4 regions of the Thalassospira sp. GB04J01 genome follow, and region 1 is predicted to be linked to each of the others. Evidence: predicted binding sites of a transcription regulator. Region 1 holds the regulator's gene; each other region holds the start of a gene.
What was found. Region 1 encodes LexA, which represses DNA repair genes until DNA is damaged. Its sites were predicted from a motif close to ATGTTCTANTTTGGTTC; they were not measured.
Positions count from the first base shown of each region.

Region 1 (3,651 bases):
ACGTTGTATTCAACCACAGTAACCGGCGTGGTTTCTGCCCTTGAACCGCGTGGAAGCCGATTGCGCGCAACCATCGATCCGACGCATATCGACGGTTTGGATCAGGATGGTTTTGATTGGAAAGTGCGGATCAGTTTTCTGGGCGATAGCGATCTTGCGATTGGCGATCAGATATCGGTCAAGGCACGCCTGTTTCCGTTGCGCCCGCCGTCCGTGCCCGGTGATCCCGATTTTGCCCGCAATCTTTACTTTAGTGATATTGGCGCAACCGGCTTTGCCTTTGGTCGTCAATTCGAAGTGTCTCGATCACAAAGTGATAAATCTAATGAAATCAGTTCATTATTAAGTTATTTCGAAGTTTTGCGACAAAGTGTATCGCGCAGGATTGACGATGGTATGCGCCCCCCGGAAGCTGGAATTGCCAAGGCCCTGATCATTGGTGAACGGGGTGATGTTCGGCCCGATATTGCCGAAGATTTGCGAAAATCCGGACTTGCCCATCTTTTGGCAATATCAGGCCTGCATATGGGGCTTCTGTGTGGAACGGTATTTTTCCTGATCCGCTTGGGCTTGTCGGCAGTCCCGACGATTGCCTTGCGTTATCCGATTAAGAAATGGGCCGCAGTTGGTGCGATGGTGGCCGGGCTGGTCTATCTTGGATTATCCGGCGCAACCGTTCCGACCCAGCGGGCATATGTCATGCTGCTTGTGGTTTGGGTTGCCTTGCTACTGGATCGACGCGCCATTTCGCTGCGTCTGGTCGGGGTGGCTGCGGTGATTGTTTTGCTCTTGCGACCTGATGTGGTTTTGGGCGCAAGTTTTCAGCTTTCCTTTGCCGCTGTCGGCGCGCTGGTTGCCTTTTACGATGGACCGGGACGGCGTTGGCTTGATGGGCAGGGAGCCCGGCCATGGTTTGAACGCGCGATGGTCTATCTGGTCGGGCTTGTCATTACGGGCATCATTGTTACCGCTGTGACGGCCCCGATCATTGGCTATCACTTCGGCCGGATATCCGCCTTGGGCGTGGTGGCAAACCTGATTGCCATACCGGTAATGGCGTTTTGGATCATGCCATTGATTGTTGCCGCACTTGCCCTGATGCCCTTTGGCTTTGAGTACCCCGTACTGTGGTTGATGCAGCCCGGTTTGACCGTTTTACTTGATACCGCATCTGGGTTGGGCAGTGTCGAATGGGGATTATGGTACGTTGCGGGCCTTGATGCCGTGGCGGTATCTTGCGCGATGTTAGCGCTAACATGGTGCGTGATCTGGCGGGATCGCTGGTTGGTGTTACCTGTGATCCCAATACTGATCGCGGGGATAATCATTCAATCGCGCCATCATTCTCCTGATATTCTGATTTCCGGCGACAGGGAAAGCTGGGCGGTTTTTGATCGCGACCAACAGGTTCTCCACATCCCGCAAAAACTGTCTTCATTTCAAAAATCCCTGTGGATGGCGCGGTTTGGACTGCGCCCTGAAAACGAAGACAGGCATCTGCAAACATGCGCCAATGATCCGTGCCGTGTTGTGATGGGCAGTGATAGGCAAAAGACCATCGTGATCGCCAACACATTCGCCAACCCGTTCTATGCCTGTCGCAATGCCGATATCGTGGTCGATCTCAAAAGTGATCTGCCCCAAACCCAATGCCGCGCAGCAGGGGCTGATATTCTGGTCGATGATGATGTGTTGTGGTGGCAGGGCGGGGTGACCATTGATCCGGACAATCATGAAAACCCGGTGAGATCGGTTCGAACCGAAACCGGCGGCTGGCCTTGGATTGTGATCGGCGGCAGGATCGCCCGCTGATCTGCACTGGAACCTACGAAACAGCCGTAACAAACAGCGAGAATCCGCCAAAAAATAAATCATCATACAAATGAATTTCGCCCGGACTTCATCAAAGCCGGGCGAAACAAGAAACAGGTGTATGTATGGGGCAGGGCGTAGTCTGGCTTGCCTTAGTACTGGCGCAAAAGTCCCACCAGACGCCCCTGAATACGAACCCGGTCCGGTGACAGGGATCGGGTTTCATAACGCGCGTTTGCCGGTTCCAACATGACTTCACCGCGCCCGCGTTTCAAACGCTTCAGCGTGGCTTCACTGTCATCGACCAGGGCAACAACGATGGTGCCGTCATGGGCCTGCTCGCACCGCTGGATCAGCACGGTATCGCCATCAAGGATGCCGGCATCAATCATGGAATCGCCTGAGACCTCAAGCGCATAGTGATCTCCAGCTCCCAGAAGGGCGGCAGGAACCTGCACCATTGTGCTTTGATCGCGCAGCGCCTCAATCGGGGTACCCGCAGCAATCCGGCCATACAGCGGCAGCGAAATGGCGTCACTGTTGTCAGAAAAGGCCGTCGGGACCGTTGTCGGCCGATGCGGGGTTTTGCGCGCACTGGCAAGCGATGTCACATTGTTTGGCGTTTCGGGCGCATCATCATCGCTGTTTTCTGGCAGGCGCAAGACCTCAAGCGCACGCGCGCGATGGGCAAGGCGGCGGATAAACCCGCGTTCCTCAAGTCCTGTAATCAGGCGATGAATGCCCGATTTGGATTTAAGGTCCAGTGCCTCCTTCATTTCATCGAAAGAAGGCGAGATACCGCGATCGCGAAGGTAATTGTCGATATAGACCAGCAATTCATATTGCTTGCGCGTCAGCATGATATTTTCCGAACCTGTAACAAGAACAAAAAGAATACATAGATGTTCTACTTTAGTTCTTTTTGCAGGTCAAGCGCATCGATACGATTTTACATCAAATGTGTTTAATAGCCGGTATTATTCAAAATATGTGAATAATCGAATAGGGGATTAATCCGTGACGAAGGTGCCTGATTTGCCACCTTCTTTTCGGGTCACGCGCAGATCGGTAATCTGCATGCCCTTATCGACCGCCTTGCACATGTCAAACACGGTCAGTGCTGCGACAGACGCGGCCGTCAATGCCTCCATCTCGACCCCGGTTTTGCCCGTGGTTTTGCAGGTGGCGGTAATATCAACCGCATCAACACCGTCAACCAGTTCAAGATCAACCGTCACCGAAGTCAGCGGCAGGGGATGACACAGCGGTATCAGATCCGGGGTTTTCTTGGCCCCCATAATCCCGGCCAATTGGGCGATGGCAAGAACATCTCCCTTTTTATGACCGTGATTTGCGATCAGCGCATATGTCTCGGCAGACATCAGAACGCGGGCCTTGGCAATGGCGATACGCGTGGTATCGGCCTTGCCCGAAATATCGACCATCACCGCGTTACCGCCAGCATCAATATGGGAAAGTTTGTCTGCCATAAAACTGTCCGATCCCAATCAGGCCGCGAGGCCAAGTAGTGTGCGGGTGGCCGTGGCAACGTCGTCCTGACGCATCAGGCTTTCGCCAATCAGGAAGCATTGCGCGCCGACCTTTGCCATGCGCGACAAATCATCTGGTGTGAACAGACCGCTTTCGGCGACCAGCAAACGGTCCTCGTCAACCATGGCGGCCAGTTCTTCGGTGGTGGTCAGCGACGTTTCCATGGTTTTGAGGTTGCGGTTGTTCACCCCGATCAGCCGCGACTTCAATTTCAGCGCCCGTTCAAGTTCCGGAGCGTTGTGGACCTCGATCAAAACATCCATGCCAAGCGCACGGGCCGCATCTTCA
Region 1 is NZ_CCDX020000005.1:234,881-238,531, reverse strand. Features, by position in the region: gene AMM48_RS02655 (ComEC/Rec2 family competence protein) at 1-1,812, shown strand, start outside; gene lexA (transcriptional repressor LexA) at 1,965-2,672, opposite strand; gene moaC (cyclic pyranopterin monophosphate synthase MoaC) at 2,823-3,302, opposite strand; gene trpC (indole-3-glycerol phosphate synthase TrpC) at 3,321-3,651, opposite strand, start outside.

Region 2 (3,651 bases), on a different contig from region 1:
TCCCCGGTTCGATTGCCGCCCCGATATAGGCATTCGTACTTTGCCAGATCGCACTTTTGCCGACCGGGGCCACATATATGTGACTGCCCGCAGGATACCAGATTGATGCTGCAAGCGGTCTGGCCCGGTGGGCAGCCTGCACGTCGAACCGATCATACCCGGCAATGTCTTGTCCGGCCGTGGCAGGCATGGATGTCCCCGCGGTAAAAAGACCCAGCCCCAAGGCCAGAAGCATCGCAGAAGTTACATGTTTCATGATTTCAATCCGTGTTTTAATGTTTAACGGTTTGAAATTGCGCCGGTTTGCGCGGTGTGGCGTCCTCGAACCGGTTTTAGGACACGCAAAACCGGTTTTGGGACATGGTTGATAAGTTGATTAAACGTCGATGATCGTTTTACCCGTTCCGATGGTTGTGGCCCTGCTGCTGGGCTTTCTGTTCTTGCGCGCAACCCTGTTTACCGAGACGCCCCGGCTTCTGGCGGCGTTGCTTTTGGCGTGTGCATGCCAAAGTGTGACGGTATCGGTTGTGCAATATTACGAGGTCAGCGAATTGCGCTTGCTCCAACCGATCACCGCATCACTGATTCCGGCATTGGCGTGGGTCGCCTTCCTTGATGGCGCGATAAGATCGCAACCCAAATCCCGTGATCTGCTTCATTTTCTGATCCCGGGTGTGATGGCATGTGCGGTGTTGGCCATTCCGGTCACCATCGACGCTTTGCTTGCCGTGATATTTGTCGGCTATGGGGTGGCGATCCTTGTGATGTTGCATCGTCATAGCGATGACCTTGCCAATACGCGGCTGGCATCGGGGCATTTCCCCGCTGTGATCTGGCGGATCATTGCCATTGCGCTGATTGCATCCGCGATCAGCGACATTTGCATCACACTTGCGCTCAGCTATGGCTACCACGGGGCGCCAGGCCTGATTTTGAGTGTTTTTTCATCTGTGGCGCTCTTGATGATCGGTTTTTTGTGCTTGTCGCCCGACATCGTCACCGAACCGGTTGAGGGGGACGGTGATGAATATGATGCCCCATCAACCGCGCCCGGAATGCACCGACAGGAAAACGCGCCTCATAAAACCAATGAGGATGTGCCCGTTCACGCCATCATGGAACAGCTTGAAGCACTGGTCATTGGCAAGAAGCTTTATCTTGATCCTGATCTGACGCTGGCACGGCTGGCGCGGCGGTTGGGCTTTCCGCTTAAGCAGGTTTCAACCGCGATTAATCTTGTCACTGGCGAAAACGTGTCGCGCTATATCAACAAGCTGCGCATTGAACATGCCTGCCGGGAATTGGAAACGGGACAGAACGTCACCACCGCCATGCTGGCCAGTGGCTTTAATACCAAATCAAATTTCAATCGCGAATTTCTGCGTATTACCGGCAGCACGCCAACCAAATGGCAAAGCCATTCGACCGTGACGCAGCAAACCAGCATTTCACAGTAATCAGCCCCCAGACACCTCGACACACAAAAACGGGCGCACCCAAAGCACGCCCGTTTTTTTGTCGTAGATCAAAGAAGATCAATCGTCGTTTGACGGATCGTCTTCTTTCATATTTGTCATCGCCTCGGAAATCAGACCGGCACTCTCGCGAATGCTGGCTTCGATTTCGTTGGTCATTTCCGGATTTTCACGCAAGAAAGTCTTGGCGTTTTCACGGCCCTGCCCGATACGGGTCGAGTTATAGGAGAACCAGGAGCCTGATTTCTCGACAATGCCGGCCTTAACACCAAGATCAAGGATTTCGCCCATCTTGGAGATACCTTCGCCGTACATGATATCGAATTCGACCTGTTTGAACGGCGGTGCCATTTTGTTTTTAACAACTTTGACACGGGTCTGGTTGCCCACGACCTCGTCACGGTCCTTGATCTGACCGATACGGCGAATATCAAGTCGGACAGACGCATAAAACTTAAGTGCGTTACCACCCGATGTGGTTTCCGGGCTGCCAAACATCACACCGATCTTCATACGGATCTGGTTGATGAAGATCACCATGCAGTTCGATCGCGAAACCGAACTGGTCAGTTTACGCAGCGCCTGGCTCATCAAACGGGCCTGCAGGCCAACGTGGGTGTCGCCCATCTCGCCTTCAAGTTCGGCGCGCGGCACAAGGGCAGCAACCGAATCGACGACCAGAACATCAATCGCACCGGAACGCACCAGCGTATCGGCGATTTCAAGTGCTTGCTCACCAGCATCTGGCTGCGAAATCAGCAATTCGTCGGTATTCACACCCAATTTACGGGCATATCCCGGATCAAGCGCGTGTTCCGCATCGACAAACGCACAGGTACCGCCCAGTTTCTGGGCTTCGGCGATGGTGTGCAGGGCCAGTGTGGTCTTACCCGAACTTTCCGGACCGTAAATTTCAACAATACGGCCGCGCGGCAAACCGCCAATGCCCAACCCGATATCCAGCCCAAGCGAACCGCTTGAAATTGCGGAAATATCAATGCCGCTATCGCGCTGGCCGAGCTTCATAATCGAGCCCTTGCCAAATGCGCGTTCAATCTGCCCGAGGGCGGCTTCGAGTGCCTTCTGCTTATCCATAGTATCCTTATCCACCAAATGCAGCGCGGTCTGAATCATTGCTCGAACTCTCTTATTCCACAGGGCCGGGTAGGATGCAACGCAGGCGGTTCCCCGGACCTAAATGCGGAACGCCACCGCTTAAGAAGCCTGCTGCCTTAACAGATTGAATTGCCTGTGCACGCCAGCAGAGCGCTTGAGAACATAATGCGAACATTTACATAGAATTCTTGATGTTGCAAGTTTGTTCTCATTTGCGGTTCTGAATATGTAGATCAAACAACCCTGTTTTGACCGCACTCTCATGCCCGGCCATACCGTAATGCTGCGGAAAATAAGGAAATTACGTCGTGATTTTCAGATGTTCGTGCTTATGCGCATGACCATGATGATCGCCGCCGTGGTGATGGGATTCCACATGCATCTCGCCGGGCACGGAGTAAAGTTCACCGTGGCGCACACCGGGCTGGGCCAGAACCTTATCAGCAAAGGCGCGAATTTCGGCAAGACTGCCGCGCAGTGTCACGCTTTCAAGGCAGGTATCATGATCAATGTGAAAATGAACTGTCGATACCGTCAGATTATGATGTTCGTGCTGAGTACTCATCAGGCGGGATGCCAGCATGCGTTCTTCGTGATCATACACATAATTTAAGACCGCAATCCCCACCCCGTTTGCATCTTCAGCAAGCTTGGTGTTTTGCAGCTTTTCACGGATCAGGTCGCGAAATCCTTCGGATCGGTTGGTATAGCCGCGCTGATTAAGAAAGGCATCGAAGGCCTCCATCAGATCATCTTCAATCGATACGGTGATGCGGGTCATCTCAATTCCCTTTTCAAAATCATCAGCTTGACTCGTATGAACAAATTTGAAAAGTTCATAACGTCTTTTCTATAGACCTAATTTCCCAAAGGATAGCAGATGTTTCAATCAAAGTTCGCACCCGGTGTGATTATTGCCGCCCTTGGCTGTATTTTGAGCGGTGCGGCAACCGCCCACGAATTCACCGCGATTAGCAGCACAACCGATGTCAAACCAGGCGATACGGCGACTTTCACACTTGATTCGAGCCATATTTTTGGCAGCCCGGAAGAAGCCGAA
Region 2 is NZ_CCDX020000023.1:53,423-57,073, forward strand. Features, by position in the region: gene AMM48_RS21450 (hypothetical protein) at 1-256, opposite strand, end outside; gene AMM48_RS21455 (helix-turn-helix domain-containing protein) at 387-1,457, shown strand; gene recA (recombinase RecA) at 1,536-2,609, opposite strand; gene nikR (nickel-responsive transcriptional regulator NikR) at 2,893-3,372, opposite strand; gene AMM48_RS21470 (DUF4198 domain-containing protein) at 3,472-3,651, shown strand, end outside.
Region 2: recA (recombinase RecA) is a predicted target of LexA. The motif match lies at 2,750-2,766, and genes of this name have one in related genera.

Region 3 (3,651 bases), 190 kb from region 1:
CTGACCCCCAGGAGGAGTACCCACATGCCTTCCGTTAAACCCGGTGTTGTTACCGGTGCTGCCTATCGTGACCTTGTCGCTGCTTGTAAGCAGGACGGTTACGCCTTACCCGCTGTCAATATCACATCGTCAAGCACGATGAATGCCGCCCTTGAGGCCGCTGCAAATGCCGGTTCTGACATTATCATTCAGCTTTCGAATGGCGGTGCACAGTTCTTTGCCGGCAAGGGCATCAAGGACGCCGCGGCTGCCCGCGTTGTGGGCGCCGTTTCAGCCGCACGCCATGCACAGCTTCTGGCTGAGTATTATGGTGTTGCAGTTGTCCTGCATACCGATCACGCGAACCGCAAGTTCGTGCCATGGGTCGATGAAATGCTGAAATGGAGCGAAAAGGCCTATGCCGAAGAAGGCAAAGCGCTTTACAGCTCGCACATGCTTGATCTTTCCGAAGAACCACTCGAAGACAATCTGTCGACCTGTGAAACCTTCCTCAAGCGTATGTCCGCCATCGAAATGAGCCTGGAAATCGAACTGGGTGTCACAGGTGGCGAAGAAGACGGGATCGGCCATGAACTCGATACCTCGATCGAGGAAATTGATCCGCGTCTTTACACCCGTCCCGAAGAAGTCGAAGAAGCCTATCGTCGCCTGTCACCGCTCGGCCATTTCTCGGTCGCAGCAGCGTTCGGTAACGTGCACGGCGTTTACAAGCCGGGCAACGTCAAACTGCGCCCTGAAATCCTTCTCGAAAGCCAGAAATTCGTCGCCGAGAAGCATGGTCTTGGCGACAGCCCGTTGGACTTCGTGTTCCACGGTGGTTCGGGTTCGGAAAAAGCGAAAATTGAAGAAGCTGTCGGCTATGGTGTTTTCAAAATGAACATCGATACCGACACCCAATTCGCCTATGCCCGCCCTGTTGGCGAATATGTCGAAGCAAACGACCGTGCCTTTAAGTATCAGGTCGATCCGGAAACCGACAAACCGTATAAAAAACAATATGATCCGCGTGTCTGGATCCGCGAAGCTGAACTTTCGATGGCCGCCCGCCTCGAAGAAGCCTTCAAGGATCTTGGTGCGACCGGTCGTTCGGTGACCAAAGGCTAATCCGCCTGAAACGGTCAAAAGATTTGTGAAGCCCGCCGGACTTGTTCGGCGGGCTTTTTCATGCATCCATGTGGACCTTGGTTGCGAAAAAGATCTCTCCTGACAAATACTGACAGGAACTGTCAGGGGCATGCTTGCGTATACAGGTTGCCTCCTCTATACACTTTCGAACAATTCAGGAACAAAAGGCCCGACATGCTGACGAAAATTTCGGTTCGCGGTGCGAAAGAACACAATCTGCAGAACATTGACGTTGAACTGCCCCGTGACGCCTTAGTTGTGATTACCGGCCTGTCAGGATCGGGTAAAAGTTCACTGGCATTCGATACAATCTATGCCGAAGGCCAGCGTCGCTATGTCGAAAGCCTGTCGGCCTATGCGCGGCAGTTTCTTGAATTGATGCAAAAGCCCGATGTCGAATACATCGATGGCCTGTCGCCTGCGATTTCGATTGAGCAGAAAACAACGTCGCGCAATCCGCGCTCGACCGTTGGTACTGTCACCGAGATTTATGACTATATGCGTCTTCTCTGGGCGCGTGTTGGCATCCCCTATTCACCGGCCACCGGATTGCCGATTGTCAGTCAGACCGTATCGCAGATGGTCGACCGCGTGCTGGAGATGGAAGAAGGCACACGCCTGTATCTTCTGGCCCCCATCGTGCGTGGCCGCAAAGGTGAATATAAAAAGGAACTACGTGATTTGCGGTCGCGCGGTTTCCAGCGCGTCAAGATCGATGGTGAAATGTATGACATCGACGATGCCCCTGACCTCAACAAGAAACTCAAACACGATATTTCGGTTGTTGTTGATCGCCTGATCGTCAAGGACAGCATCGGAACGCGCCTTGCGGATAGTTTTGAAACCGCCCTTGAACTGACCGACGGCATTGTTTTGGCCGAAGATGCCAAAACCGGCGAGACCACCGTATTTTCCGCCAAGTTCGCCTGCCCGGTTTCTGGCTTTACGATTGAAGAAATTGAACCACGTCTGTTCTCGTTTAATAACCCGTTTGGCGCCTGCCCGGCCTGTGATGGTCTTGGTACCCAGATGGAATTTGATCCGATGCTGGTTGTGCCTGACGAAAGCAAAACGCTTGACGATGGCGCGGTTGCCCCGTGGGCCAGCACAACATCGAAATATTATCTGCAAACCCTGAAATCTGTCGCCAAGCATTTTGGCTTTAAAACCAACGTTGCGTGGGAAAAACTGCCCAAAACCGCACAGGACACCATCCTGTTTGGCTCTGGCGACGAAGACGTCACCGTGACCTATGACGATGGATCGCGCAGTTATAAGGTTTCACGTCCGTTTGAAGGCGTTATTCCCAACATGTCGCGTCGTTGGCGCGAAACCGACAGCCAGTGGGCCCGTGACGAACTTTCCAAATACCAGATGGTGTCAAACTGCCCAACCTGTAACGGTCAGCGCCTCAAACCCGAAGCCTTGGCCGTTAAGGTCGATGGGGCTGAAATATCGCGTATTACCGACCTTTCAATCGCCAAGGCGGCCGATTGGTTCTTGGCCCTTGAAGACAAACTCAACCCCAAGGAAACCGAAATTGCGCGTCGAATATTGCGTGAAATCAATGATCGCCTGCGTTTCCTGCGTGATGTTGGTCTGGATTATCTGTCGATGTCGCGGACATCGGGCACCCTTTCGGGCGGTGAAAGCCAGCGTATCCGACTGGCATCGCAAATTGGTTCGGGGCTGACCGGAGTTCTTTACGTCCTTGATGAGCCTTCTATTGGGTTGCATCAACGCGACAATGACCGTTTGCTTGAGACGCTTAAACGCCTGCGGGACCTTGGCAATACGGTTCTGGTCGTCGAACATGACGAAGACGCCATTCGTGCCGCGGACTATGTGGTCGACATGGGTCCGGGCGCGGGTATTCACGGCGGACGCATCGTTGCCGAAGGTACGCCTGAGCAAATTCAACAGAACCCCGACAGCCTGACGGGCAAATACCTTGTCGGAACCGAACAGATTGCCGTGCCAAAGGAACGCCGCCAAGGCAATGGCAAATCGATTGCGATCAAAGGCGCCACAGCCAACAATCTGCAAGGTGTTGATGCTGAATTCCCACTGGGCAAATTCATCTGTGTTACCGGTGTTTCAGGTGGTGGCAAATCAAGCCTTGTGATCGAAACGCTCTATAAGGCGCTGGCAAAGCGGATGCACAATGCACGCAACCATCCCGGCGCCCATGACAGCATCACCGGTGTTGAGCATATCGATAAAATCATCGATATCGACCAAAGCCCGATTGGCCGAACACCGCGATCCAACCCGGTGACCTATACTGGCGCCTTCACACCGATCCGTGAATGGTTTGCCCAACTGCCCGAAGCCAAAACGCGCGGTTACAAACCGGGACGTTTTTCGTTTAACGTCAAAGGTGGTCGCTGTGAAGCCTGTCAGGGCGATGGTGTTATTAAGATTGAAATGCACTTCCTGCCCGACGTTTATGTCGAATGTGATCAGTGCAAAGGCAAACGATATAATCGTGAAACGCTCGATATATCGTTTAAAGGCAAGTCGATA
Region 3 is NZ_CCDX020000005.1:42,947-46,597, reverse strand. Features, by position in the region: gene AMM48_RS01715 (Gfo/Idh/MocA family oxidoreductase) at 1-4, shown strand, start outside; gene fbaA (class II fructose-bisphosphate aldolase) at 25-1,104, shown strand; gene uvrA (excinuclease ABC subunit UvrA) at 1,300-3,651, shown strand, end outside.
Region 3: uvrA (excinuclease ABC subunit UvrA) is a predicted target of LexA. The motif match lies at 1,273-1,289, and genes of this name have one in related genera.

Region 4 (3,651 bases), on a different contig from region 1:
GAACTCGCCAGATTTGCACAACGCTTCGAATGTACTGTTCGTGTAGACTATGCTCCTACTCGACAATCGTCCCCTTGGCACGTGCTTAACATTTCTACGTCCCGCGACACTGAAACTGAAAACCAGATGGTGAGTTCACTTGCCGAGATTCGTACTCTTACCGCAGTTGCTGATCGCACCAGTGCGACTGAAATAATCATGGACAACGGCAAGCATCGCTTAGCTATTTTGATCCTTGCTCAATCCCGATACTGGAGCGAAACACAAGCACGCCTTGCTGCCCAGCGTATAATCTGGTCAAGACCGGAGTTGTTTACGGAGCTTCCTGCGGTATGAGCAGAACGCCCTCGATGTTGCAAGATCATTTGTCAGAATTGATCCGCGGGCAAGAGTTGCCGCTGCCGGCACTTGATCACTTGCATGTTGAAGTCATCCTAGAACTACTGCAGAACGCCTATACTGGCATCAAAGCGGACTACCATGCGGCAGTCTCCAGCGGCGAAGAGAAACATCTAAACAGTTTAATGGTTGATCGCTTGAACCATCTAGTAGGCGAGAACTCTTTGGCCAGTCTGTTGGTTAGGTCGGTTTCTCGTGGTACGGAAACGAAGAATTACGACGCAACCCGTTTTGAGATGCGGCCTGATATCCAGATTTCCCTGACGAGCCGGCAGCACTTGTTTCCGTTGATTGTTGAATGCAAGCTCATCCATATAGCGAAGGGAAAGACAGTTGACCTCTATTGCCGGGATGGTTTAGCTCGGTTTACAACTGGCGACTACGCTTGGACTAATCAGGAGGCCCTGATGCTAGCCTACGTCAGGGACGGGGTTTCTACCACCAGCCACCTAAGTCCATTTCTCGAGGCGGCAACGCGACGTTCACCACCTGAGTATGCAGTGGTGTCACTACCACAAAAATGCGCGGTCTCATTGCCTGATGCCGCCCGATCCGAGCATGGGCGCTACTTCAAATATGTGCATGGTGGCCAAGGTGGCAAATTACCAGGGGATATTGCTGTGTGGCACTTATGGGTTAGCTAAAAAAAGCAGGTAGAAACGGTGTTATAAGGCTAACAGGTGTCTAACGGATTACAGGAATGTCACGCCATCTGGTCGTATAGCATGGTGACCGATTGCTGGAAGTCATAAACCAGTCCAGACCATTCGCTCGGGGCCTTCTACCAATTGTCACAACCTCCTTCCCAAATCTTCCCTCAAGCTGATCAATCGCTTTCATCAAGCTGTTGTTCGTTTGACATTGCCCTGTGAAAAGGTCTCTTGGTGCATCCTGCGGATTGCACAAACCTAGCATTAGAATGCCGGCTTTTTTCACTTCCAACCCGTCAGTCCAGATCCGCTGCATGTTTTGGCCAACTAAGTTATTCATGGTCCTGGTATCATTAGTGGCCGGTGTCAGAGTCAGTTCAAAACCACGGGAGAACTGTGGTCGATTTATCTTGAATCTGTTGCTTAGAATGAAGAGTTGAAACCTGCGTGCGACTAAATTCATACGACGAAGCTTCGAGCACGCTCGACCAGCAAAAGAGATCAAAGCTTCTCTCAGCATTTCCCTGTCGTTAATCTCTTTCCCAAAGGAGCGGGACACAGAAACGGTTTCCCGCGAGGCTGGGCTGTCATCGAGATCGATACAGCGAATGCCGCGCAGTTCGCGCACGGTTTTCAGGCCGCCGACCGTCATCATGTTCCGTGCGGCTGTATCAGGCATATCGCGAAGTTGGAGGGCAGAGGTAACGCCGATGGTCGAGAGCTTGAGGGCGAACTTTCGCCCAACTCCCCAAACGTCGCCTGCCTCAGTGCGCTCCAGGGCGAGGTCAATCGATTTCTGATCATTGAGGACAACCACGCCTTTTGCCTTGGGGGATTTCTTTGCCAAGCGGTTTGCTAGTTTCGCCAGCGTTTTTGTGGTCGATATGCCGATCCCGACAGGTATCCCGGTTTCGCGCAGAATCTTCGCTTTCAGGTCCCGTGCCCATCGATCATGATCAATGGGCATTTTGTCCAAGTCGATGAAAATTTCATCAATCGAATAGATTGCGCTGTCCGGCACCTCGTTTGCTATGAGCGTCATCACCCGTCGGCTGATATCGCCATAAAGCGCATAGTTGCTGGATTTGACGATCACGTCATGCCGACGTACCAGGTTGCGGATCTGGAACAGAGGTTGCCCCATCTTGATCCCCAACTCCTTTGCTTCAGGGCTTCGTGCAATCGTACATCCGTCCTTGCTTACATTACATTTAATATAGTTCGTTATTATTCAGAGATCTGATTTAAAAGAGTAAATACAAATATATTATTATTTTTGTTCACACAAAAACTGTTCAGTCAAATTGTATAGGCGGTTAGAAGATAAATGCATCAACACTGACTCGATGAAAATAGATTGGCCAATTGATGATGATCGCATGTATGTAACCCTACAATGTAAATATACAGGATTGCATCTATCGGTGCGTAAACTCGAAATTATCAAGGTGAAAATAGATTTCTGGCTACCAAGTGTAAAAAGTCGACAGATGAGTTTTGGGAACGGATCAGAAGATATTTAAAGTTCTGAGTGCTGGTTGGTATGTCATTTAAAATGGGCGAGGGGCGAACTGTCCTGTATTAAAGTCAGCCTTGTCTGGTTCACCCCTCGCCCAATCAGTCAATATTGGGATGCTAGTAACTTGCTCGACGTAACCTCAGTGCATTCGCAATGACTGATACCGAGGATAAGCTCATGGCTGCAGCTGCAAACATTGGTGAGATGAGAATGCCAAAGAACGGATAGAGCAGACCCGCAGCAACAGGCACACCGGCTGCGTTATAGACCATCGCAAAGAAGAGGTTTTGCCGGATATTGCGCATCGTTGCTTCCGAGAGTTCTCGGGCTCTAACAATCCCGCTCAAGTCACCTTTGACGAGGGTGAAACCAGCACTTTCAATTGCAACATCAGCGCCCGTACCCATCGCAATTCCGACATCAGCCTGAGCAAGAGCAGGGGCGTCGTTGACGCCGTCACCTGCCATGGCTACCTGATGGCCTTCAGCCTTGAGTTCCATAATTAAATTGGCTTTGTCTTCTGGGGAGACATCGGCCCGAATCTCGTCAATGGAAAGTTTATTGCCAACGGATTTTGCTGTTCGTTGGTTGTCACCGGTTGCCATGACGATTCTGAAGCCTTGCTTCTTGAGCGCCTTTAAAGCCTCCAATGTCGTGTCCTTGATCGGATCGGCTACGGAAATGAGCCCGGCAATTCTTCCATCAATAACGACATGCATTACCGTCTCCCCCATATCTCGCCGATCATTTGCTGTTTTATCAACAGCAGAATGATCGATATTGAGAGTCTGAAGGAGTTTACTATTACCTAGGGCAACCGACTTGCCATCCACCTTTCCGGTGACGCCCTGACCGGTTACAGCTTCAAAGTCCTCTGCCTTATCAAGGGACAAGCCGCGCTCCTGAGCAGCACTAACAATGGCGTCAGCCAATGGATGTTCGGATCCTTTTTCGAGCGCCGCAGCGGCAGAAAGAACTTCCTCCTCCTGATAGTCTGATTGAGCGATTACACCTGCTAGTTTCGGTTTACCCTCTGTCAAAGTCCCGGTTTTATCGACGATGAGCACATCGACCTTCGCAAAT
Region 4 is NZ_CCDX020000020.1:8,738-12,388, forward strand. Features, by position in the region: gene AMM48_RS20260 (N-6 DNA methylase) at 1-336, shown strand, start outside; gene AMM48_RS20265 (hypothetical protein) at 333-1,043, shown strand; gene AMM48_RS20270 (Y-family DNA polymerase) at 1,084-2,280, opposite strand; gene AMM48_RS20275 (heavy metal translocating P-type ATPase) at 2,685-3,651, opposite strand, start outside.
Region 4: AMM48_RS20270 (Y-family DNA polymerase) is a predicted target of LexA. The motif match lies at 2,315-2,331, and genes of this name have one in related genera.